DNA from 3 places in the Bradyrhizobium sp. LTSP857 genome. Region 3 is predicted to be linked to each of the others. Evidence: predicted binding sites of a transcription regulator. Region 3 holds the regulator's gene; each other region holds the start of a gene.
What was found. The regulator LexA, encoded in region 3, represses DNA repair genes until DNA is damaged. The targets are predictions, from matches to a motif close to TGTTCNNNNTGTGTTCNG.

Region 1 (7,996 bases), on a different contig from region 3:
CCTTCGACAAGCCGTCGCCGCTGGCGCGCGGCTTCGTTACCTACGGCACCGATTCCGGTCATGAGTCCAGGCCGGGCGAACCGCCGCAGCTGTTCGCGCTCAACGACGAAGCCTTCGAGAATTTTGCCCATCGTGCCTACAAGAAGGTGCGCGATGTCGCGGTCGTGCTGATGGAGCGCGCCTACGGCAAGAAGCCAGACAAGATGTACTTCATGGGCTCGTCCGAAGGCGGCCGCGAAGGCCTCACCATGGCGCAGCGCTATCCCGACGATTTCAACGGGATTTTCGCACGCGTGCCCGTCATCAACTGGGTCGGCCTTCAGCACGCCGGCACCCGCTCGGGCCTCGCGACCATGGGCGACGGCTGGATCAATCCGGCGCAGGTGAAGCTCGTCGGCGACGCCGTGCGGGCGGCTTGCGACAAGGCCGATGGCTCCGACGACGCGCTGGTGCAGGATCCCGTCGCCTGCAAGGCGGCGTTCAAGGTCGAGACGCTGCGCTGTGCGGACGGAAAGACGGGCGATCAGTGCCTCAGCGAGGCGCAGATCAAGGCGGTCAACACGCTGCATGCGACCTACAAATTCCCGTTCACGCTTGCCAACGGTCTCGACGATTATCCGGGCTGGGGCGTCTCCGGCGAGGATACGCCGGCGATCGGCCCGACCGGCGGCTGGCTCGCATGGTGGCTCGGCACAGCCCCGCCGGCGCAGCCGCCTGCACCCAACAACGGTATCGCCTGGATCTACGGCGCCGGCGGCATTCAATATGTGTTCGCACGCGATCCCAAGCTCGACGTCACCACCTACAAGGTGGAGGAGCACAAGGCACGGCTGCTTGAAGTCTCGAGTCTGATGGATTCGACCGATCCCGATCTCAGCCGCTTCCGCGCCCGCGGCGGCCGGCTGATCATGCTTGAGCACATGTCGGACTATGCGCAGAGCCCCTATGCCGGCATCCGCTATTTCGAGAGCGTCGAGCGCAAGCTCGGCAAGGCCGAGACCGCGGAGTTCGCGCGGCTCTACACCGCGCCCGGCGTCGACCATGTCGGCTCCGGCGCGCCGGCCAATATCGACATGCTGAGCGCGTTGGTCGACTGGGTCGAGAAGGGCAAGGCGCCCGGTGATTTGGAGGTCACCGAGCAGAGGCTCGAGGCGCCATCGTTTGCGGTGTTGCGCGCAATGCCGCTGTGCCGCTGGCCGGCCTGGCCGCATTACAAGGCGGGCCCGGTGGCGGAGGCGGCAAGCTTTGCTTGCGCGCCGTAGCGAACGGCGCGCAACTCCGGCGAGGCGTCACCCCGCTGCCATCGCCTGTGCGCCTCCCAGCAATCGCGCATTGAGCCGGCCGCCGGAGAACAGCATGTCGTCGAGGGCTTCGTCGATATCGGCGGAGATGACGGAGTTGCCGCCATCGCGTGCGAGGCTCGCCTGCGCCAGCCGTCGCATCAATTCCTTGATGAATGCGCAACTCGTACCGTCACTGCGCCGGGCCGCCTCGGCGACCACCGCGTCCTCGATTGGCAGTCCTTTGCCGTAGAGCCGGACCAGCTTGCCGCGGCCCGTCTCATCAGGAAGCGGCACTTCGATGGCTTGGTCGATGCGGCCGGGGCGACCGGCGAGGGCGCCTTCGAGATCTTCCGGCCGGTTGGTGGTCAGGACGAACAGGATGTCCGCATCCTCCTTCAGCCCATCCATTTCGTTGAGCAATTTGTTCAGCATGGATTCCTCGCACGGTCCCATGTGATCGCGATCGCGAGCAATGAGATCGACATCCTCGATCACCACCATCGAGGGCTGAAGCAGTCGCGCCAGGCTCATATAGGCACCGAGAAGGCCGATCTGCTCGGCGGTGATGATCAGCGTCGTATGTCCGGGCAGATGCGTTGCGAGGTAGCGGATCGTGTGGGTCTTGCCGGTGCCGGGCGGTCCGTACAGCAAAATGCCCTTGCGCGTCGACTGGCCGAGCCGGCGCAGCTGATCGCGGATGCCGACAAAATTCAACACGTTGCGATCGAGCAACCGAAGGGTCTGCTCCGGCAGGATCACCTCGTCCCGTGCAACCGGCGGCAAACGGTGCACGGTGATGCCGCGCGAACGGCCGCGATAGTCGCTGTCGGCATCAAGCGAGAGGATCTTGCCGCGATAGGTCCGCGCAGCCTGTACGGCCTCTTCCAGCTCACTAAAGCATTGCTGGACGAGCGCCGCGCCTGCGGAACCTGACGGCACCAGGATCTCGATCCGAATTCCCGGCTCGCGGCTGTACTCGCGGTGCGCGCAGAGCAAAACCGCATAGCGAAGACCATCGTGCTCGCACAGCCATAGTCCGTTATCCAGACACTTGACCGGGCTCTTCTCGCCGACGTCGACGTCGGAATATTGCAGCGGGGCAATCGGGAGCGCATAGCGGCCCTCCTTGAGGAGCCGCGACACCGATAGCGTTTCATAGCGCTGCTCCTCGTTCAGCCCGAACAATCTGACGGCCTTGCCGAAGAGCCGGTCGACCGCGGCCTGGACGTCGACCCGCATATGGCCCGGAAACTGCCGGATCGTGGTGACAAGCTTGCTGCGCGGGACCTTGGTAAAGTGCCAGTCCATTACGTCGCAGGCAAAATCGAACTCTTCTTCCGCTTCATCGGCCTTGTCATCTGCCGCGCGCATGCAGTCGCTGCACAGCCAGATCGTACGGCTTCCGATCCGTACGTCCATCCGGCCTTCGGGCTTGCCGCAGAGCTCGCAGGGCGTCTTGATCGCCTCGAGCGTGATCCGAAGGCTGTGACCTTGCAGGGAAACGCGTTGCTGCGCCGATGTGAACAAAGCTTCCGCGACGGATTGCGGATAGGGCCCGCAGACCGCCTTTTCTTTCTGCTCGATCTGAGTGATCAGCGCAGCCGCTTCGCGTTCCGACTTGCCGAAAACCTGACGGAGCAAATCGATGACGAACTGATCCGGAGTGTCGTCGTCATTGTGAATGACGAGTTGGGCCGGCTCGTTCTCACCACGCGTACTCATCACGACATGCTCCATGGCAATCTAAGATTGAATGGAACATATAGGGAACATAGAATAATGCGGCCGTCAAGTGTGGCGGCCGCATTAAATTGGCGATCGGCTCTCGACCCCTTTAGTGCGCGCCACCCCCGCCGGCCGCCTTGACGCGCCGCGTCAGCAGCACCGCGATCGCGGCGAGCACCAGCACCACGCCGATCACCGCAAACGTGTCGGAATAGCCCATCACCAGCGCCTGACGCTTGACGGTCTTGCCGAGCGCGATGATGGCCTGCTCACGCGCGGCGTTGGGGTCGGGCACGCCATGGGCCATGAAATAGTCCGTCAGCTGCGCGATGCGGGTGCGGACTTCTTCGCGGCCGAGCGTGATGGAATGGCCGATGATGTTGGAGTGGAACTGCTCGCGCTTGGTGACGATGGTTGCGAGCACCGCGGTGCCGATGGCGCCGCCGAGGTTACGCATCATGTTGGAGATGCCGGAAGCCGCGGGCGCATCCTGCGGCGCGACGCTGCCGAGGCTCAGCGCAGAGAGCGGCGCCAGGGTGAGCGCCTGGCCGATCGCACGCACGACATTGGGGACGAAGAACTGATCGCCGGAATAGTCGAGCGACATCATGATGTTCATGAAGGAGCTCGCGGCGAACAGCAGCAGGCCGATCGTTGCGATATAGCGCGCGTCGAACCGCTGCATCAGCTTCGGCACCAGCGGAATCAGCAGGAGCTGCGGCAGCCCGGTCCATGCCAGCACATTGCCGATCTGCTCGGCATTGTAGCCCTGGACCTGGCCGAGATAGGCCGGCAGCAGATAGACCGAGCCGAACAACGCAAAGCCGAGGAAGACCGCGGCGAGCGTGCCGACGCCGAAATTCCATTGCGTCAGCAGGCGCAGGCGCAGCAGCGGCTTCTCCACCACGAGCTCATTATAGATGAACAGCGACAGGCTGATCGTGGCGATAATGGCTAGACGCACGATGAAGGGCGAGCCGAACCAGTCGTCCTTGTTGCCTTCCTCGAGCACGGCCTGGAGCGACGCGAGGCCAACCGCCATCGTCGCAATGCCGAACCAGTCGCCTTCGCGCAGCAGCCCGAGATTCATCGGCTGGCGCTCCAGCGTGAAGAACAGGATGGTCACCATGATCGCGGTCGGCAGCACATTGACGAAGAAGATCGTTTGCCAGCCGTAATTCTCGGTGAGATAGCCGCCGATGGTCGGGCCGATCGCCGGCGCAAAGGTCACGGCGAGCGAGAACATGGCAAGGCCGATCGGCTGCTGGCCTTTCGGCAGCTTGGTGAAGACCAGCGTGAAGGCCATCGGGATCAGTACGCCGCCGAAGAAGCCCTGGAGGCCGCGCATCGCGATCATCGAGGGCAGGTCGTGGGTGAAGGCGCAGGCGACGGAGAATGCCGCGAACAGCGTCGCGAAGCTCAGCATGATGTTGCGGAAGGAAAACATCCGCGACAAATAGTCGGTCAGCGGAATCACGATGATCTCGCCGATCAGATACGACGTCGAGATCCAGGATCCGTTGTCGACACCGGTGCCGATGCCGCCTTCGATGTTGAGCAGCGAGGCGTTGGTGATCTGGATGTTGAGGATCGCCATGAAGGCGCCGATCATTGCCGCGAATACCGCGATCCAGATCGTTGCGCTCGCCCGGTTGGGATCGGCGGCGGTGCGCTCAGGCGTCGCGGCCGGCGTTGCGGGTGCTGGCGTCGAGATTGAGAGGCTGTTTGACATGGCACGACCCTCCGGAAACAAGCTTGGCTTTCGATGTTGTTTGGGGCGTCGTTGCCGCTTGCGCGGTCGGCGCTGAACGGGTTGCGATGGTCGGAATCACGGACATGCCGGGCCGCAGCTCGATCGCAGGCGCGGTCTCGGCATCCAGCGCGATCTTCACAGGAATGCGCTGCACGACCTTGGTGAAATTGCCGGTGGCGTTGTCCGGCGGCAGCAGGGCGAATTCCTGGCCGCTGGCCGGCGCGATGGAATCGACGTGGCCGTGCACCAAATGGCCCGGGAACGTGTCGACCTCGATCTCGACCTCTTGCCCGGCGCGGACGTGGGTGAGCTGGGTCTCCTTGAAATTGGCCACCACATAGGCGCCCTCAGCCGGCACGATCGACATCAATTGCGTTCCGGCCTGCACATATTGGCCGACGCGGAGCGTGCGGTTGCCGACGACGCCGTCGATCGGGGAGACGATCGTCGAGTAGCCGAGATTGAGCTCGGCCTGATGCTGGAGCGCGGCCGCGCGAGCGGCGGCGGCCTTGGCCTGCGTGATCTCGGCCTTCAGGAGCTCGACCTGCTTGAGGGCTGAGGCGAGATTGGCGGTGTCGCGCTGGATCGCGGCCTCTGCACCGGCGTTGCGCGCCTGTGCTTGCTGCGCGTTCTGCACGCTGCCGTAGCCTGTTGCCGCAAGGTCGGTGTAACGCTTGTTCTCCTGCTGGGCGAACATCTGCGTGGCATTGTCGACATCGATGGTCGCTTTGGCCGCGGCGATCACGGTGTCCTGAACATCGAGCTGGGCCTGTTTGCTCGTCACCGTTGCATTCGCAGCGGCGACATCGGCCTTGGCCTGATCGAGAGCGACCCTGAAGTCGCGGTCGTCGATCCGGGCCAGCACCTGGCCTGCCTTCACATGCTCGTTATCGCCGACCAAAACGCGGTCGAGATAGCCGCTGACCTTCGGCGCGATGGTGGTGTTGTCGGCCTTCACATAGGCGTCATCGGTGGAGACTAGGAAGCGGCCGACCGTCCAATAGTCGTAGCCGTACCAGCTTGCGCCGGCCAGCGCGGCAGCCGCCACACCCACCAGCAACAGATTGCGAAGGCTGAGCTTTTGACGGCGGGCCGGGGATGGCACGGCGGGCAGGACGCCTTCCGGCGGCAACGTGGGAACCACGGTGGATTCGGTCTTGGGCGGGGCGGTGTGCACGGTCATGGCCGGCTCCCTGAATTAGGAAACTTGATAATTTCCAAAATAGGATTAGCTTCGGGACTGTCAATAGAATGACAGGCATCATGTAAAGACATGGCTCAGGCAAAATCTTCGATGGCAGAATCTTCAACGGCCAAATCTTCAACGGAATGCCGCCCGCGCGGGCGGCCGCCAGTGCGCAGCGACGAGGAGACGAAGCGGATCGTGTTCGACGCCGCGCGACACGCCTTCGCCGTCGATGGCTATGCCGCGACCAGCACCGAAGAGCTGGCGCGCGGTGCTGGTATCTCGACCAAGACGCTCTATCGCCTGTTTCCGGGCAAGGCTGCGCTGTTCGAAGCGATGTGCGCTGATCGACTCGAGCGGCTTCTGTCCGCCGTCGATCTCCAGGCCAGCGGCGAGGTCGATATCGAAACGGGACTGCGCGCTGCGCTGCTCGCCTGCGCCGATCTGGCGCTCGATCCGGAAGTCGTCGCTTTGCAGCGCATGGTGCTCCAGGAATCGGCCGCGTTCCCAGATCTCGCTGCGAACTTCTACAAGAACGGCATTTCCCGCACCGCCATTGCGCTGGCGCGATGGCTCCGCGCCCAGGTGAAGAAGAAGCTGATCGTGATCGACGACGTCGACGAGGCCGCCGGCATGCTGATCGGCATGGTCGCCTCGGCGCCGCAACGTGCGGCGATCTATGGTGGCATGCCGCTGCCGTCGCGCAAGGACATCGAGGGACGCGTGCGAACCTGCGCGGCCCTGTTCCTGGACGGCTGTCGCGCCGCATCGGCCTAGCGGTAGCCCTTTGACAAACCTCGTCACCTCCGTTATCTATTTCGCATGCGAAATAAAGAGACCGCGGCGAGGCATCACCGGCTGATCTACCTGCTGAGCGTCGCGCAGCGGCGGTTGCAGCGCTGGATGGCGGCGCGGCCTGAGAATGAGGTGACGCCGGCGCAGGCGGGGCTGCTGTTCATCCTCGGCAAGCAGGACGGCATCTTGATGGGCGAGGCGGGTGCCGCGCTTGATCTTGGGCCGGCCGGCATTTCCGGCCTCGTCGACCGCACCGCAGCCGCAAAGCTGGTCGAGCGGCGCGCGGATAGCGAGGACGGACGTGCTTGGCGCGTCTGGCTGACGTCGAAAGGCCGCACTGCACTCGCGCAAGCGAAGGCGGGCGCTGCCGAGGTCAATGCGGCGTTGACGGAAGGATTTACCGGCGCGGAGATCGATATTGTCGCGCGCTGGCTGACGAGCATTCAGGATAAATTCCCAAGAGGAGAGACCAATGACTGAGCATGTCCGGATCGAGAACAACGGCGGAATTCTCACCCTTACGCTGGCGCGTCCCGACAAGAAGAACGCGTTGACGGATGCGATGTATGGCAAGCTTGCCGACACCATCGAATCCGCCGAGCTCGATGCGTCCGTCCGCGTCATCCTGATCCGCGGCGAGGGCGACATGTTCACGGCCGGCAACGACGTCGGCGAGTTCGCGGCTGTCGCGGCGGGCAAGTCGGAAGGGAGCCGTAACGTCGTGCGCTTCCTCCAGTCGCTGGCGCGCAGCACCCGGCCACTGGTGGCAGCCGTGCAGGGCCGCGCCGTCGGCGTCGGCACCACGATGCTCTTGCATTGCGACCTCGTCGTGCTCGCCGACAACGCCCAATTGTCGACGCCGTTCGTCAGCCTCGCGCTGGTGCCGGAAGCTGCCTCCAGCCTGCTGATGCCGGCACGCATCGGCTATGCCCGCGCTTACGAGATGTTTGCGCTCGGCGAAACCGTGCCGGCCAAGTCTGCGCTGGAATGGGGGCTCGCCAACAGGGTCGTGCCGCTCGACAAGCTCGATGCCGAGGCGCTTGCGCTCGCCCAACGTCTCGCCCGCCAGCCGGCCGGCGCGCTCACCGCCACCAAGCGGCTGATGCGCAATGGCGAGGCGCTGGTTGCGCAGATGAATGCGGAAGGCGAGCACTTTGCGCAGCGTCTACGTACTGCCGAGGCGCGCGAGGCCTTCACGGCGTTTGCCGAGCGCCGTCCGCCGGATTTCACCAAGGTCGCGTGATGCCGTAACCT
Region 2 (7,996 bases), on a different contig from region 3:
CTCTACGGAATACGCCGTCGCAGAGCGCCCCGACGTGGCTACGCGCGACAGGGCCTATTGCGGCGCACAAAGCCAATCCGGGTCCGCCGATGTCGGTCAGCCGATGCACGCCGTCTTGCTCAGGCCGTCTTGCGCGCGATGGCCTTCAGCTCCCGATCGATACGCAGTTGCACACGACGGATCGCGAGAAGTTCGATCTTCGTTTCGGTCCGACCCGCCTTGGTCTGGTCGCCGATCCGGAACTGCCACTGCCAGACGCCCGGGATCGCTGTCTTTGCAACCGTGAACTCCACGCCCCGGTGATTCATGGTCACCTCCACGTTTCACTTTCCATGACGGCTAACATGTTGGGAGTCACAATATTCCGCCGCCACGTAAAATTTGCCGTTAAGTCGTGGACAGTTCACCGAAATCCTGGAAGCGCGCACGGGTCGAAACAAGCGAAATCAGATTCCGAAAGACCGGACGCCGTCGCAACCCGTGGAACCGCCGTCGCCGCTGTGAGACGCTGCTAGCCATTAGGTCAGGAACTCTGTTCATGGCCGGAGAACCACGGATCATTCAAATACGCGCTGGTTGCAGCGGGAGAGCATCACCAGCGCGGTTCCAATCGCTCGTCTGCGGCGAAGAAACTCCGGCGCGATGCCTGCACTTTGTGGAACCAGTTTCGCGCGCGATGTCGGCACCGCGGCCATTCGAAGCGAATGCGCGCGTCCCACAGTTTTCCACTTTTGCGTGCGCGGCGACTATGCTCTGGTGATGCTCGGAGGCCGCTGAGACGGGCGCAAAGAGGAAGACGTGAACTGGCTGAGACATCTCGTTCTGCGCTGGGGCGCACGAAATTTCTCTCTGGTCTGTCCGCATTGCCGGCGGCCTGCTTCCTCCCTTGCGTTCAAGCGTGGACGCTTCATGCTCGGTGACGAAAAGCTCGTCTGCGAGCAGTGCGGCAACGCCAGCGTCGTCACCTTCTGGCGTTTCGAAGGCCTGTCGTGCCGGGCCGATCGCACTGAGGCGCGCCGACATGAGCCGCTGGCGAATTCACGACACTGATGTCACGCGAGCGGTTAGCTGCGGCATGTGCTTTGCTTTGTCCGACGACGGCAGGCAACATGAGTGCACCATGTTCGGCATTCCCCGTCGCTACAGTCATTTCGTCTTCGGCGTCATTCAGTCCGGCCTGACCTCGCTGATCGCGGCGGGGATCGCGAGCTTTCCGGCGGCGTCGGCGTTGCTGTTCGTGCAGCACTGGATGGTGTCGTGGCTGATTGCCTGGGCCGCGATGCTGCCCATCGTGCTGCTGGCGGCGCCCGCGATCCGCGCGTTCTCGCTGCGGCTGACGCGCGAGGAGGGCAGCGCCTGAGCGCGCCGCGGCAAGAAAAAACCCCGCCAGGGGAGAGCCGGGCGGGGTAGAAGGTTATTGGAGGCTGAGGTGCTGGGCTGCAACACCATAGCCGAATGACCTTAGCCCGCTCAGCTTACGACAGCCTGACGGACCGCGATGGATCTGAGGCGAGCTGATCGGTCGCATCGCGATTCGGGCGCCAGACACAGAAAACCCCGCTCGGGGCAGAGCGGGGTCATCGACTGGTATGGAGGCCCGGTGTTGGTCCACCGGGCAAGGCGACGCTAGACGAGTCTGCTTACAGGCGCCTTACGCAAGCTTGTGCAAGCTCGCGGCAAAGCGTTTAGAGACGCTCTCACGTCCCAATTCAGACATCCGATCGCACAACTTCAGACACATCCGTTGGCGAGACTTGGCGCGCACGGCGAAGCCATGGGGGAAACGTGGCGCGCCGATAGCGGGGTGGCATCATGGACAAGGTAGAGCGGTCATTTGCCGCCGCGACGGCGGCTGGCTTTGTGGTGTTGGTCATCGGCATCGTGCTGCTGGCGGTGATGTAGGCGCGGGTGGACAGGCGGCCCAACCAAAAACGCGAAAACAACCCCATGCACAGTAGATCGCTGGGCGAATTCGCTGCTTGGTCAATGACTTAAGCGTGGTATTTAGATACCTGAATCGCGCAGAATCAGCCTCCGGGAGCTTTACATGCGGACGCGCGAGGCCGGGCCCCTTCTCGAGGGGAACAGGCATTGGGCTCCGGTCCTGGCGAGCCTAGTGCACCTTGATCGCGTTCAGGGGAAGCCGGAGCTCGGCGGCGCGCTCTTCGCGGTCCTTCTTGCGGAACTCGTTTTCCTTGCGTTCGAACTTCACCATCTCCTCATGCGCCGCCTCCAGCAGGTGATTGCGCCTGATCGCATCGTGGTGCGCATTTTCCGTCATGACCGAAATCCCCACTGTGGCGGTGCCATCCGATAGAAAGCCGGACACCGCGGAAAAGTTTCGGTGCCGCAGGATTGCGGAATGATGATGGCGTTTCGCTCGCGCGTCCTTGATGTGCATCGTCTTCAGTGGAATTGGGGCTGGTGCAGTACGATGAGATCGCGAGCTGAGGCGGCCCTCTTGAAGGAATTGACCCGATGTCAAAAGAATCTGTGACCAGCGATTTGTTCGACCGATGGGAGTTGGTCTGGCACGAAGACCGACACGATCTGGTCCCGACTTGTGTTGGGCCGACCTACATCAGGCATGAGGCGACCGGCGATCGGACAGTCACCGCAGAAAGCTACGCGGCGGAACGTGCCAAAATGAAAGAGGCGCGCCCCGGCGTTCGCGTGGCGGTCTACGATCACATGTTCGTCGGCGACCGCGCGTGGTTTCGCTTCACGTTCAGGTGGCGCGACCCGAACAGCAACCTACCTGTCACGCAAGCCGGCATGCAGTCGTATCGGCTCGAGGACGGGAAGCTTGCGGAGACGTGGATCGTCCTCCAGCCGCTCGGCTCAAACTGGCCCGATCCCGTTGCACAGGACCATCGGACCAGCCCGGTCCCGGGACATCAGGACACTGCCAAATCCAACTTGTGACACTGGACTTGAATTCGGACAGCACCAATGAAAGAGGTCGCCAAGCGAGGCGGCCTCTCGTCATGTCTGAGCCGAGTGCCCTAGTGGCAAGGTTTTCCCAGCATCTGCGCGTACCTGCTGTGGCAGCCGTCGTGCAACTGCCACCTCTTCGTGATTTTTGGGCCGAATTTCGGGGCACACGATGTCTGCGCTTGCGCCGCAACCGAGCCAGCGAAGATGAATAGTGCGAGAGCGACCGTGACAATCGACTTCATCACTCCTCCTATGGTTGTTCAAACGAGACGCCATGTAGCGCTACAAATATAAGCGTTACACATTGTAGCATTAAATGCAAGCTTAGGCGGGTGCCGGAAATGCGGATTCCGGCACTGGGCATGAACCGAAGCGAATTTTGTTGCCTTAGTCCGGCGCCTGTAAGCCCGGCGATCTCAGCCACTCGCTCATGTGCGAGCCTGTCTCGGCTTGGCGGGCTTTGCGGAGGAGGGCTTCGCGCTCAGAGCCGGGAGGCAGCTTTCTGGCCCGCTCTCTTAACCGTGCAGCTTCCTGGGCGAGACGTTCTTCGAGGGAATGGATTTGCTTGAAACGACGGCGCTCCATGACACAACCTCGTCTTCCGGGTCCTAACCGCTGGGTTTGAGTTCTTGCGATCCTAATATGCAGGCGGCCCGCTTTCTGTTCCAAAGTGAACATTTCGAATTGGGCCGCCCCAAAAATTCGGCCACGGCGGTCGGAAGCAGACCAGCACCAAAAATCGGGTACGGGCCGCGCCGTCTTAATGTTCGTGAAATACTCGCCGAACTGGCGCGTATTCATGGACCGGCTGGATAAGGAATTTCCACAATGGGAGGCAACTTTATGCTGCCGTTCCCGGACGATTATAAGCCACCCGAAACGGAAGAGGCCGCCAACTGAGGCGGCCTTACTTCATGGAAAAAACGCCACCCGCTTAATCTGTGTCGCGGGCGGCGGCTTTCCAGCCCCGAGGGGGATGATGCAAAACCCCGGTACCAGCAAAAATTGCATATCCGCATCGCGAGGTCTGAGCAAAATTGCTCACTCCAAATCAGGCCACTCCCCAAATCAAACTAGGCCACGGCGGTCGGAAGCAGGCCTGCACCCGACTCTGGAATAGGCGCCCGCCAAGGCGTATATTGCTCAGAACGGTTGTCGCGTCGGGCTCATCCCCGGGGCGGTGATCGGTGGTCGTTTCCGCGCCAACGGCGACGGCCCCACTGGTTTGATGGTGGAAGCGGTCAGATTCGAACTGACGGGACCCTGCGAGGGGTTTGGACGCCCAAAGGTCCGCCGAGGGGTAAGCTCGGTGCAATAGGCCACTCTGCCACGCTTCCGCACACAAAAACGCCCCGCCAACCGAAAGGCCGGTGGGGCGTTTGCTTGTGTGTGCTTGAGCAACCATGCCAGCATAATGCACCGTTGCTGGCATTTTTCAAGGCGCATTGCAAAGTCCCGTGAAAAATACTATCATGCTGGCATAGTAATGGAGATGCCAGCATGAAAGAGGTTTCTGGGAAGGCTCGGGGCGGCGTCGCTCGGATGGAGGGAACGACCGCGAAAGAGCGGAGGGCATTGGCCACCAAAGCTGCGGCTGCAAGGTGGGGTAACGACATCAAGAGTGTCGCGCATGGGGACGATGACCATCCCCTTAGAATCGGCGAGATCGAAATCCCTTGCTACGTGCTCGATGACGAAACGCGAGTTCTTTCCCAGAGAGGCGTTGTCGTTGGCGGCCTTGGTATCCAATACGGCGGTGGGTCAGTTCGCGATGGTGCTGATCGACTAACGTCTTTTCTACAGGGAAAAATTCTTTCCCCGTTTGTTTCCAATGAGTTGCTCGCGCTGGTCCAGAACCCAATAAAGTTCCGCTCACCGGGCGGACTGGCGCACGGATACCCAGCAACAATTCTAGCCGATATATGCGATGTCGTTCTAAACGCGCGTAGTGCTGGCAAACTGCAAGCGCAGCAGATGCACATTGCTGAGCGGTGCGAGATTTTAGTTCGCGGATTCGCGCGCGTGGGCATTATCGCGCTGGTTGATGAGGCGACGGGTTTTCAGTACGCGCGCACACGAAATTCACTTGCGCGTATCCTTGAGGCTTTTGTGACTAAGGAATTGCAACCGTGGGTTAAAACATTTCCTGATGAGTTTTACGCGCAACTTTTCCGATTGCGTGGGCTCAAATATGATTCTGACTCCGTCAAACGCCCGCAGTATTTCGGGACGCTCACAAACGATATCGTTTGGAAGCGAATTGCGCCGGGAGTGCTAACAGAACTAAAGCGCGTGATCCCGAAGGATGCAAGCGGTCGGCGTAAAGCTACGTTGGCGCAGGCACTCACTCGCAATATTGGATATCCCAAGCTCCGGGAGCATTTGGGCGCAACGGTTGCCTATATGACCGTAAGCCCGGACTATCCGACGTTCATCAAGACGCTTGATGCGCACCGGCCGCGCTTCCACGACCAGCTTGAACTTCCTTTCGAGTACAAACCCGATGAAGACGACGGAAAGGGACTTTAATGAAGTTCGCTCATCGCGATGTGGAATACGACGTTCACGCACTCACCAGCGAGAAATGGGAATGGATTGCTTATCCCAAGATCGGGGTTGGCTCGAAATTTGGCGGCTTAAGTGGCCCGACCGAAGCTGATGCAAAAAAGTCAGCGCGGCTCGGCATAGACGAGTTGCTAGATGGGAAAGAGGCCGCCAACTGAGGCGGCTATACTAATACGTGTTCCGGTTATAAATACACGGTCTGAGAACAAATACGGTTCTATATAATCCTATAAATCGTTCTTATCCGGAGAACTACGGGGCATCTCTAGGGCCGCCAACTAAGGCGGCCTAGTCTGTCCCATCTAATCTATTCGTTACATGAACAGACTTTGGCTGTCCGCGAACGAAATCAGGCCACTACGAAATTCAACTTAGGCCACTAGGGGTTAAAACAGGCCAGCGCCAAAATCCGCAAAAGAACATATTGCGAACTTGGAACAAATAGGGTACATTGCTTTTATCGACGAGCCGCCCCGCCAATCGTTTGTCCCTCAGCCGAATCCTCGCCATAAGGAGCACGACCCGATGTCCACCACTGCCCTGCGTATCGTCGAAGGATCCTCCATGGACAAGACTAAGGCCTTGGCCGCCGCGCTCTCCCAGATCGAGCGCCAGTTCGGCAAGGGCTCGGTGATGAAGCTCGGCAAGAACGACCGCTCGATGGATGTCGAGTCGATCTCTTCGGGCTCGCTGGGGCTTGATATTGCGCTTGGAATCGGCGGCCTGCCGAGGGGGCGCGTCGTGGAAATCTACGGGCCGGAATCCTCGGGCAAGACCACGCTGGCGCTGCACACGGTGGCGGAAGGGCAGAAGAAGGGCGGCATCTGCGCCTTCATCGATGCCGAGCACGCGCTCGACCCAGTCTATGCGCGCAAGCTGGGCGTCAATATCGATGAGCTTCTGATCTCGCAGCCGGACACCGGCGAGCAGGCGCTGGAAATCTGCGACACGCTGGTGCGCTCCGGCGCGGTGGACGTTCTGGTGATCGATTCGGTTGCGGCGCTGGTGCCGAAAGCCGAGCTCGAGGGCGAGATGGGCGATGCGCTGCCGGGCCTCCAGGCCCGCCTGATGAGCCAGGCGCTGCGCAAGCTCACGGCCTCGATCAACAAGTCGAACACCATGGTCATCTTCATCAACCAGATCCGGATGAAGATCGGTGTGATGTACGGCTCGCCGGAAACCACCACCGGCGGCAATGCGCTGAAATTCTACGCCTCGATCCGTCTCGACATCCGCCGCATCGGCGCGATCAAGGAGCGCGACGAGGTGGTCGGCAACACCACGCGCGTGAAGGTGGTGAAGAACAAGCTGGCGCCGCCGTTCAAGCAGGTCGAGTTCGACATCATGTACGGCGAGGGCGTCTCCAAGATGGGCGAGATCCTCGATCTCGGTGTCAAGGCCGGCATCGTCGAGAAGTCAGGCGCCTGGTTCTCCTACGACAGCCAGCGCCTCGGTCAGGGTCGCGAGAACTCGAAAGCGTTCCTGAAGGCCAATCCCGACATGACCGCCAAGATCGAGACCGCGATCCGCCAGAACTCCGGCCTGATCGCCGAGCAGATTCTCGCCGGCAGCCCCGAGCGCGACGCCGATGGCGAAGAGCCGGCGGAAGAGTAGACCTTAACGCGAAGAGTTTTTCGCGAGGAGCGGGCGCTGAGGACGTTGAGTTGCCGACGTCTTCAGTGCCCGTTTCGTTTTGCGTTGTAGTGACCAGGTGGCGCGATGAAGCGTCTAATCTTGACTGGCTGGGGCGGTGGGAGTGAGCTTGCTCGATCGGGTTTGACCGAGATCGTCATACCGTTCCATTTTCAATTTGCGTGGGGGCCGCTCCCTCGGGCGGAAAAGCTTTCAGCTTATTTTGCAGCCTATACCAAGGATATTGATCCAGCCGGTCACTGGTCGGATTGGGTCCGCTGGCCACCGGGCGCCAAGGGGCGCTCATTGTCGCTGGCCGAGTTTTGCGAGCCGTATGACGAGATCGAACTCTGGTTCGGAGCAACTCCCCGAGATCAACTGCAACTCGTCTGGTTGCTCGATCACCTTGGCAGTTGTCCTGAACTGGCGCAGAAGCTTGGGCTACGATTGCTGGACTCCGATCTATTTTTTTATCCTGATTGTGATTTCGCCGAGTTCGACCGCTCTATTCCCCTTGTGGACGTCACTGCGGATGGGTTCGAGACTGCTAGGTCGGCTTGGTCGGCCTACCGCGCGCCGACCCCCGAGGCCTGCATTTATCTCCTTCACCGTGATCTGAGTCCCTTGCTGAGGCTACGGCCTGCCTTGCTCGAGCTTCTGGCAGAACTGCCGTCTCCGTTGACAGGACTTGGTATGACCGAGTTGCGATTTCTGGAGATGCTTGCGAGAGGGTATGCGAACACGAACGCGTTGTTCCATTTGCGCTCGCAACGGGGCACTTATGTGTTCGGTGAGATCGAACTGGGATATTTGCTCGAAGGCCTCGCGCTTGGTCCCAAGCCGGATGTAGCCGGGTTGGGCG
Region 3 (7,996 bases):
CCTCAACCAGAACGCCTGGGACTATATCGTCGGCGCCGCCGAGACCGAGACCACGATGCGCCGCAACCGAATGGCCCTGGACGAGATTGCCTTCCGCCCGCGTGTGCTGCGCGACGTGCACAAGGTCGACGGCTCGGTCGAGCAGTTCGGCCGCAAGATGCGGCTGCCGGTGGTGCTCGCCCCCGTCGGCGCGCTGGAGATCTTCGACCCGCACGGCGCCGCCAGCGTGGCGCGCGCCTGCGGCACGTTCGGGGCGGCGCACATGCTGAGCTCGGTGTCCGAGCCCGGACTCGAAAAGACCGCCGAAGCCGCGCCCGATGCGCTGCGCCTGTTCCAGCTCTATGTCCGCGGCGACGATGCCTTCGTTGCCGATGTGGTCAGCCGCGCCGAGAAGCACAGCTACGCCGCCTTCTGCCTGACCGTCGACACCGCCCATTACAGCCGTCGTGAGCGTGACATCGCCAAGCGCTATGTTCGCGAGAGCCGCCTGCGCGCCACCGGCGGCGACTACCAGAAGGGCCTGGAGTGGCGGACCGTGAAGATGATCAAGGACACGTTCAATATCCCGCTGATCCTCAAGGGCATTGCCACCGCCGAGGACGCGCAGATCGCGGTCGATCACGGCGTCGAGTGGATCTACGTCTCCAATCATGGCGGCCGCCAGCTCGACCACGGCCGCGGCGCCATGCATGTGCTGCCCGAGATCGTCGAGGCCGTGAAGGGCCGCGCCAAGATCATGGTCGATGGCGGCTTCTGCCGCGGCACCGACATCGTCAAGGCGATCGCGACGGGCGCTGACCTCGTCGGCATCGGCCGGCTGCAATGCTGGGCCCTGGCGGCGGCCGGCGAAGCCGGCGTAACGCGCATGCTGGAGCTCTTGGAGGACGAGGTGCTGCGCTGCCTTGGCCTGCTCGGGGCCACCTCGTTCGCCGGGGTGAACAAATCCTGCCTGCATCCGGCGACCGCGACCAACGCGCCGAGCGTATTCAGCGCGTTCCCGCTGTTCGACCACGAGCCTTATCGGTACTGATCGCCGATACCGAAGTGAAAAAGGACGCAATGACCTCGCTTTCTCCCGGCAGCGCCGATGCGCTTCTGTTCGACCTCGGGCGCGTGGTGCTCGATATCGATTTCTCCAAGGCGATCGCCTGCTGGGCGGGACATGCCGGCTGCAAGCCGGAAGCCATCGTCACGCGCTATGTGCGCGACAGCGAAGCCTATCGGCTGCACGAGGTCGGCAAGATCAGCGACGAGGACTATTTCCAGTCGCTGCGCGCCACGCTCGGGATCGGCATTTCGGATGCGCAGTTCCTCGAAGGGTGGAACGCGATCTTCGCCGGCGAGATGCCTGATATCGCGGAGCTGTTGCCGCGCGCGGCCAAGCAGGTGCCGCTCTACGCCTTCTCCAACACCAACCGGCCGCATATCGATTATTTCTCGACGGAATATGCCGACGTGCTCGGCCATTTCCGCGAGCTGTATTTGTCCTCCAGCATCGGCCTGCGCAAGCCGGATGCGGCAGCCTTCGACCATGTCGTGGCCGCGATCGGCGTGCCGGCCGAGCGAATCGTGTTCTTCGATGACCTTGCCGAGAACGTCGAAGGCGCTCGCGCACGCGGACTGACCGCGGTGCATGTGACCTCGCCCCGCGATGTCGGTGAGGCGCTGAAGGCGCTCGGGATCTGACCGGCGGACGGGCCGCCAAATCGGCCGATTCCGGAACAATTTCACCCGGGAATAGGAACCAAAGCACTTTGTGCATTTTTGTACAGAGTTCCGGGAACGGAATGCCCTGTTCCGGACTCTTGAGTCCGTTGGGACTTCTACGAACGGACGTATCATCGTGTTGGGCAAAACCTACCTCACCAAGCAGGCCTCCCTGCTGGTTGAATTCGCCAGAACCACCTCGAATTCTGAGCTTTCCGCAAAACTGATCAGCAAGGCCGCCGACCTGAAGTCTCAGGCCGATCCGCTGCCCGACAAGGATCGAGGCCTCAAGGCGCCCGACGTCAGTTCGGACGGATAGACAGGAGGCGCCCGATGCTGGCTGTGGTTATGGTCGTTCTCGTCCTTGCCATCGCCACGCTCGTGCCGGTCTTCCTCGTCCTTCACAACATGCCGCGCCGGACCCGATACTAGGCTCCCAACGCGGAGCGGGTGATGCTGGATGAATAATCCCGCTCCGCTGCTGTTTTGCCTCTGCGCCCGCACTCGGTTAGAACTCTCGCCGCCCATTCGTCCGAGTCCGCCGAGCAGGAGTTGTCCCGTGGCCTTGATGCCGGTTTCTGACGCGCTTGCCGCGGTGCTGGCCGGCGCGGAGCCGCTGCCTGAAGAGATCGTTCCCCTCGACGACGCCTTCCATCGCGTGCTCGCGCGCGACGTCGCGGCGCGGCGCACGCAGCCGCCGCAGGCGATGTCGGCGATGGATGGCTACGCCGTGCGCGCAGCCGATGCAGCGAAGATCGATTCCCGGCTCACCGTGATCGGTGAGGTCGCGGCGGGCCGGCCATTTGCTGGAACTGTCGGCGCCGGCGAAGCCGTGCGAATCTTCACCGGCGGCGTCGTTCCCGATGGCGCCGACGCCGTCGTGATCCAGGAGGACACCGTCGCGGACGGCAAGCGCATCGCGATCAAGGAGGCCGCCATCACCGGGCGGCACATCCGCCCCGCCGGCATCGATTTTCGCGAGGACGACGTGCTCCTGCGCAAGGGCACCCGGCTGACCGAGCGCGACCTCGCGCTCGCCGCCGGCATGAACCACCCGCAGCTTGCCGTCCGCCGCCGTCCGAAGGTCGCGATTCTCGCCACCGGGGACGAACTGGTGATGCCGGGCACGACGCCCGGCCATGGCCAGATCGTCTATTCCAACGGCTACGCCCTGCATGCGCTCGCCCGTCGCGAGGGTGCTGATACCATCGACCTCGGCGTTGCCGCCGACACGCTGGAGGCGACCACGGCCGGCATCCGCCGCGCGCGCGAGAGCGGCGCAGATATCCTGATCACGACCGGCGGCGCATCGGTCGGCGATCATGACCTGGTGCAGCCGGCGCTGAATGCCGAAGGTATCTCGATGGCGTTCTGGAAGATCGCGATGCGGCCGGGCAAGCCGATGATGCACGGGCGGTTGGGGGCAATGCGCGTGATCGGCCTGCCCGGCAATCCCGTGTCGTCCTACGTTTGCGGCTTCCTGTTCATGGTCCCGCTGATTCGTGCGCTGTCGGGCCGCGAAGTGATTCATCACCGTCGCGAACGCGCCCTGCTCGGCCGCGATGTCGGCGCCAATGACCAGCGCGAGGATTATCTGCGCGCGCGGCTTGAGGTGCGCGACGACGGCACGCTCATCGCCCATCCCGTGAACCATCAAGATTCCTCGCTGCTTGCGAATCTCGCTGCGGCACAGGCACTTCTCGTGCGCGCGCCGTTCGCGCCGAAGGCCGAGGCAGGCACGCCCTGCGAGGTGCTGCGCTTACCGGCCTGAACGCCTGGACCACATGCGTTCCGCGAACATTGCGGCGTTCACGGTAAATTAAGCAGTTGCGGAACACATATCGAACATATAGTGTCCGTTCATGATTTGTTTCGAGCATGTAGCGGCTTATCGCTGAATTGAACGTCTCGGAATCGAACGACATCAACCGGGGGATTTTGGTCGAGATGCTAACGCGCAAACAATACGAGCTTCTGCGGTTCATCAGTGAGCGGCTGAAGGAAAGCGGCGTGCCGCCCTCCTTCGACGAGATGAAGGACGCGCTCGACCTGCGCTCGAAATCGGGCATCCATCGCCTGATCACCGCGCTCGAGGAGCGCGGCTTCATCCGGCGCCTGCCCAACCGCGCCCGCGCGATCGAGGTGATCAAGCTGCCGGAGCTCCAGGCCGCCGCCGGCAGCCGCCGCGGCTTCACCCCGAGCGTCATCGAAGGCACTCTCGGCAAGGTCCGCACCAGCTCCGGCGCGCCTGCGGACGACGGCGAGCGCCCCGTTGCGGTGCCCGTCATGGGCCGCATCGCGGCCGGCACGCCGATCGAGGCGTTGCAGACCCGCAGCCACACCATCAGCGTACCGCCTGATATGCTCGGCTCGGGCGAGCATTACGCGCTCGAAGTGCGCGGCGATTCCATGGTCGAGGCCGGCATTCTCGACGGCGACATGGCGCTGATCCAACGCAACGAGACCGCCGATACCGGCGACATCGTAGTGGCGCTGATCGACGACGAGGAGGCGACGCTCAAGCGCTTCCGTCGGCGTGGCGCCTCGATCGCTCTCGAGCCGGCGAACGCCGCCTATGAGGTCCGCATCCTGCCGCCCAACCGGGTGAAGATTCAGGGCAAGCTGATCGGGTTGTACCGGAAGTACTGAGCATGACCCGGACCCGAAGGGCCGCGTTAGCGCAAAGTGCGCAGCGGTTTTCCGAAAAGGTCATGCTTAAACAATAATCTCAATCTTCCGCGCACCGCCTGTTGGCGGCCGCCCATTAACGATTGGAGCGGACGATTGTCCGCTCCCGCTGGATAGTGTTTCTGGTTTTGCACAGATTATCCGGCCACCTCTCCAGCGCTACATCCTCGGCACGCCACAACGAAGCACACACCGCTTCGCAGGCTTTGAGAGACCGAGGAGACACCCATGCGCAAGATCATTCTGAGCACAGTCACGATGGCGCTGATCACAGCATCAGCGTCGCAAGCGTTTGCGGCGCAGTCGCAGCACCATCTGCGCAAGGCACCGCAGGCGACGACCAGCGAGCAATTCCGCAATGCCCGCAACGCGGTCGAGCCGGCGCAACCGGCCTGGCAATATTCGGGTTGGTCGGCACCTGCTGGCCGCTGACGTCGAAGCTCCCAAAATGCACGGGAGCAGGCTTTGTTCCCAGCGCATTTGAAAAAGATAATGTGATTGCCCGCTGCGGATGCGAGCCGCAGATTTGCCCACAAACAAGCATAAGCTTGCAGGCTTCCACTCTGATAGAGGCCTGCGCCTCAGAAGAGGCGCGGGTGCTCTATCCTGAATGAGGAGCACCCGATGTGTGACTACAGCCTGCACGCCGTCGCGACGCGTCCCGCAGAAGTCGGCGAGACGATCGTCACGACAACCTTCCGCGGCACCTCGACGCGCGGCTTCGCCTCCGAAGCCGATCCCTCCGTCGCGGTCTGCCTGCTGCCGGGAACGGAGCTCGCCTTCGCCGACAGCGTCCGCTACGACAATCGCTGGATCTGGACGCGCACCATCAACTCCCGCGTCGGCAAGTTCGGCAAGGTCGATCCGCACATTCCCGATCGCCACCATGATGCGATCGAATTCCCCGACGGCAAATACGTGCTGGTGACGCAGCTCGTCGAAGGCCAGCGCGCAACCGTGCTGCAATTGCCGGTGACCCAACAGGTGGGCGAGCGCGAGCACAAGCCGCAGATCGCCGACAGGCAGCCAACGATCACTCGCCTGCCGATCGGCTGACACCACCATCCCGGCCGCCAGGTCGGCGCCAGGATTGAAATGTCCATCGCCGGCCGAGGCCGGCGAGATGGGGTGGTTTGCGGCCCTGGAATAACATCTGCTCGCCGCACTTCCCCACCGCACGAAGTTTCCGCTGCCCTGCCTGAATTTTGAACGTCCGTTCTGCTGACAAATCGCCGATGCTGCTCACGGCTCGAGGCGGCGGACAGGCTCGATGAAGACCTTCATTCGCGTCGTTGAACTCTGGGTGCCTGACCGGACGCGGATGCGGCTGGAATTTGGCGGCGGCCTCTACAGCGAAGGCCTGTCCGCGTTCAAGGCCGCGAGCGAAGATTTGCGCTTCCGATATGACGAGGGGCTTCCCGGGAAGGCCTGGGCCGCCGGCCACCCCGTGATCCTCACCAAATTCGCCAACTCCTATTTCAAGCGAACCGACCAGGCCATCGAGGCTGGTCTGACCTGCGGCGTCGCGGTGCCGGTGTTTGCCGGCGAATTCCTGCAAGCAGTCATGGTGCTGTTCTGCGGCGACGACGAGGCCCATGTCGGCGCGGTCGAGCTCTGGCACAACGATGCCGAAGTCTCGCACGAGATGGGCCTCGTCGACGGCTATTACGGCAGCGCCGACATGTTCGAGTTCAACTCCCGCCACACCAAATTTCCGCGCGGCTTCGGCCTGCCCGGACGCACCTGGAAAGCCGGGCTGCCGCTGATCATCAAGGATTTGCACGACGCCAAGAGTTTTCTGCGCTGGGAGGACGCCGCCAAGGTCGGGATCAATCTCGGCGTCGGCGTGCCCTATCGCACCGGCACCGACCAGACCTGGGTGCTGACATTCCTGTCCGCACAGGCAACCCCGATTGCGCGACGCTTCGAGATCTGGGTGCCGAACGAGGCCCGTTCGGGGCTGATGTTTCGCGCCGGCGATTGCAGCGCGCAGACCGATCTCGCCGCGCTCTATGCGCAAAGATCCATCGCCAGGGGCGAAGGCAGCATCGGCGGGGCCTGGACCACCGGCATGCCCGCGCTCAACGACGACCTCGCGCAGGACGGCTCGATCGCGGCCGTGGGGGCTCGCGCAGCCGGGCTGAGCCAGATGGTGGTCTTGCCGGTGATCGGGAGCGCTGGGCTTGAAGCGATGTTAGCCTGGTACCTGTAGCCCGTCCGCTCAATCCTCGGCCTGCAAGTCGGTCTCAGATGGCGTTGCGTCGTTGCTGCGGGGCGCGGCCGTCTTCGGCGCAAGACTGCCGTCATAATCTGCCGCGCCGGGGATCACCGGCGACCAGGGACGATCTGCGCCCCTGGCCTTGACCGCCTGAACCGCAAAACCGTCGCCACGCCGCGTCAGCGCCAGCCCGCCCTGGCTCGCGAGGCGAGGCCGATCGACCACCATGGCCGCGCAATCCGGCGGCGCCGGCCGCGCCGTCACCACCAGCGCGGCGCGGCTGCAATCATCGGCCAGCGCGTCGATGCGCAGCGCCAGTGCGACCAGGCGCCCGTCGGCAAGCGGCGTCACGCAGCCTGAGTCATCGCACGAGACGTCGTTAGCGAGCGAGGCGCTGCCTGCATCGCGAGGATCCGCATCGGCCGCGAGCCACTCTTTGAGCAGAAAATTGTCCTTGCTCGTCCTGATCAGATGCAGCTGCCCGTCCCTGCCCCGCACCGCGACGTTCTGGCCATCACCGGCGATGAGGATGTCGGGTTGCCGGACCGACAAACCCCAGACGATCGCAACGAACAGCACCAGCGCGCCGGACCATCGCAGCGGCGTCCGCAGCAGCCCCATCAGGATGAGGCCGAGGCTCGCCGCGATCAGGGGCGCGGTGCCGAAGGCACCGATGTGGCCGACCGCACCGGGCAATGCCGCCACCCAGCGCGAGACCGCGACCATCCAGTCGATACCGATCCCCATCAGCCACCAGAACACGCCGTCGAGCCCGAAGGGCGCCGCGAGCAATCCCAACAGCCCGGCAGGCATCACCAGCGCCGAGACCACCGGCATTGCGCCTAGATTGGCGAGCACGCCGAACGGCGTGACGCGGTGAAAGTGGAAGGCGGCATAGGGCGTGGTCGCAAGCCCCGCGATCATCGAGGCCATGAACAACATCGCGATCTCGCGTCCGCCCCACATTGCGATGCGCGCGGTGGCGGAATGATCGGGCGAGGCGAATAGGTTCGGCATGCCGATTTGCACCAGTGCCACGAGCCCGAGCGTTGCTGCGAACGACATCAAACAACTCGGATGCACCAGCGCTTCCGGCGCAACCGCAAGCACGATCAGTGCCGCCACCGCCAGCGTGCGGAACGTGATGGCGCGGCGGTCGACCATGACTGCGATCAGCACTACCGCCGTCATGAAGAACGATCGTTGGGTGGCGACCTCCGCGCCCGACAGCAGCAGATAGAACGCGGCAGCAAACAGCGCGGCAGCTGCCGACCATTTCTTGATGGGGAAGCCGACCGCCAGTCCCGGAATGAGCGCCAGCAGCGCGCGGACTGCGAAGAAGACGACGCCGGCGACCACCGCCATGTGATAGCCGGAGATCGA

Region 1: a site for LexA is predicted at 3,038-3,055, ahead of UP06_RS07795 (ATP-dependent Clp protease adaptor ClpS). Genes of this name have one in related genera too.
Region 2: a site for LexA is predicted at 5,918-5,935, ahead of recA (recombinase RecA). Genes of this name have one in related genera too.

Annotation. Positions count from the first base shown of each region.
Region 1 is NZ_JYMS01000016.1:19,133-27,128, reverse strand. It holds gene UP06_RS07800 (tannase/feruloyl esterase family alpha/beta hydrolase) at 1-1,262, shown strand, start outside; gene UP06_RS07795 (ATP-dependent Clp protease adaptor ClpS) at 1,290-3,005, opposite strand; gene UP06_RS07790 (MDR family MFS transporter) at 3,118-4,740, opposite strand; gene UP06_RS07785 (HlyD family secretion protein) at 4,682-5,944, opposite strand; gene UP06_RS07780 (TetR/AcrR family transcriptional regulator) at 6,116-6,724, shown strand; gene UP06_RS07775 (MarR family winged helix-turn-helix transcriptional regulator) at 6,770-7,222, shown strand; gene UP06_RS07770 (enoyl-CoA hydratase) at 7,215-7,985, shown strand.
Region 2 is NZ_JYMS01000049.1:708,926-716,921, reverse strand. It holds gene UP06_RS36850 (hypothetical protein) at 120-308, opposite strand; gene UP06_RS41815 (hypothetical protein) at 799-1,050, shown strand; gene UP06_RS36845 (DUF2798 domain-containing protein) at 1,121-1,360, shown strand; gene UP06_RS41280 (hypothetical protein) at 2,114-2,281, opposite strand; gene UP06_RS36835 (ester cyclase) at 2,479-2,925, shown strand; gene UP06_RS42355 (hypothetical protein) at 3,325-3,522, opposite strand; tRNA gene UP06_RS41275 (tRNA-Val) at 4,167-4,274, opposite strand; gene UP06_RS36825 (P63C domain-containing protein) at 4,438-5,466, shown strand; gene UP06_RS36820 (hypothetical protein) at 5,466-5,660, shown strand; gene recA (recombinase RecA) at 6,028-7,116, shown strand; gene UP06_RS36810 (hypothetical protein) at 7,279-7,996, shown strand, end outside.
Region 3 is NZ_JYMS01000046.1:459,461-467,456, forward strand. It holds gene UP06_RS31580 (alpha-hydroxy acid oxidase) at 1-1,030, shown strand, start outside; gene UP06_RS31585 (HAD family hydrolase) at 1,060-1,686, shown strand; gene UP06_RS31590 (hypothetical protein) at 1,844-2,026, shown strand; gene UP06_RS31595 (molybdopterin molybdotransferase MoeA) at 2,267-3,478, shown strand; gene lexA (transcriptional repressor LexA) at 3,655-4,356, shown strand; gene UP06_RS31605 (hypothetical protein) at 4,624-4,827, shown strand; gene UP06_RS41730 (hypothetical protein) at 5,020-5,451, shown strand; gene UP06_RS31615 (GAF domain-containing protein) at 5,666-6,607, shown strand; gene UP06_RS31620 (ComEC/Rec2 family competence protein) at 6,617-7,996, opposite strand, start outside.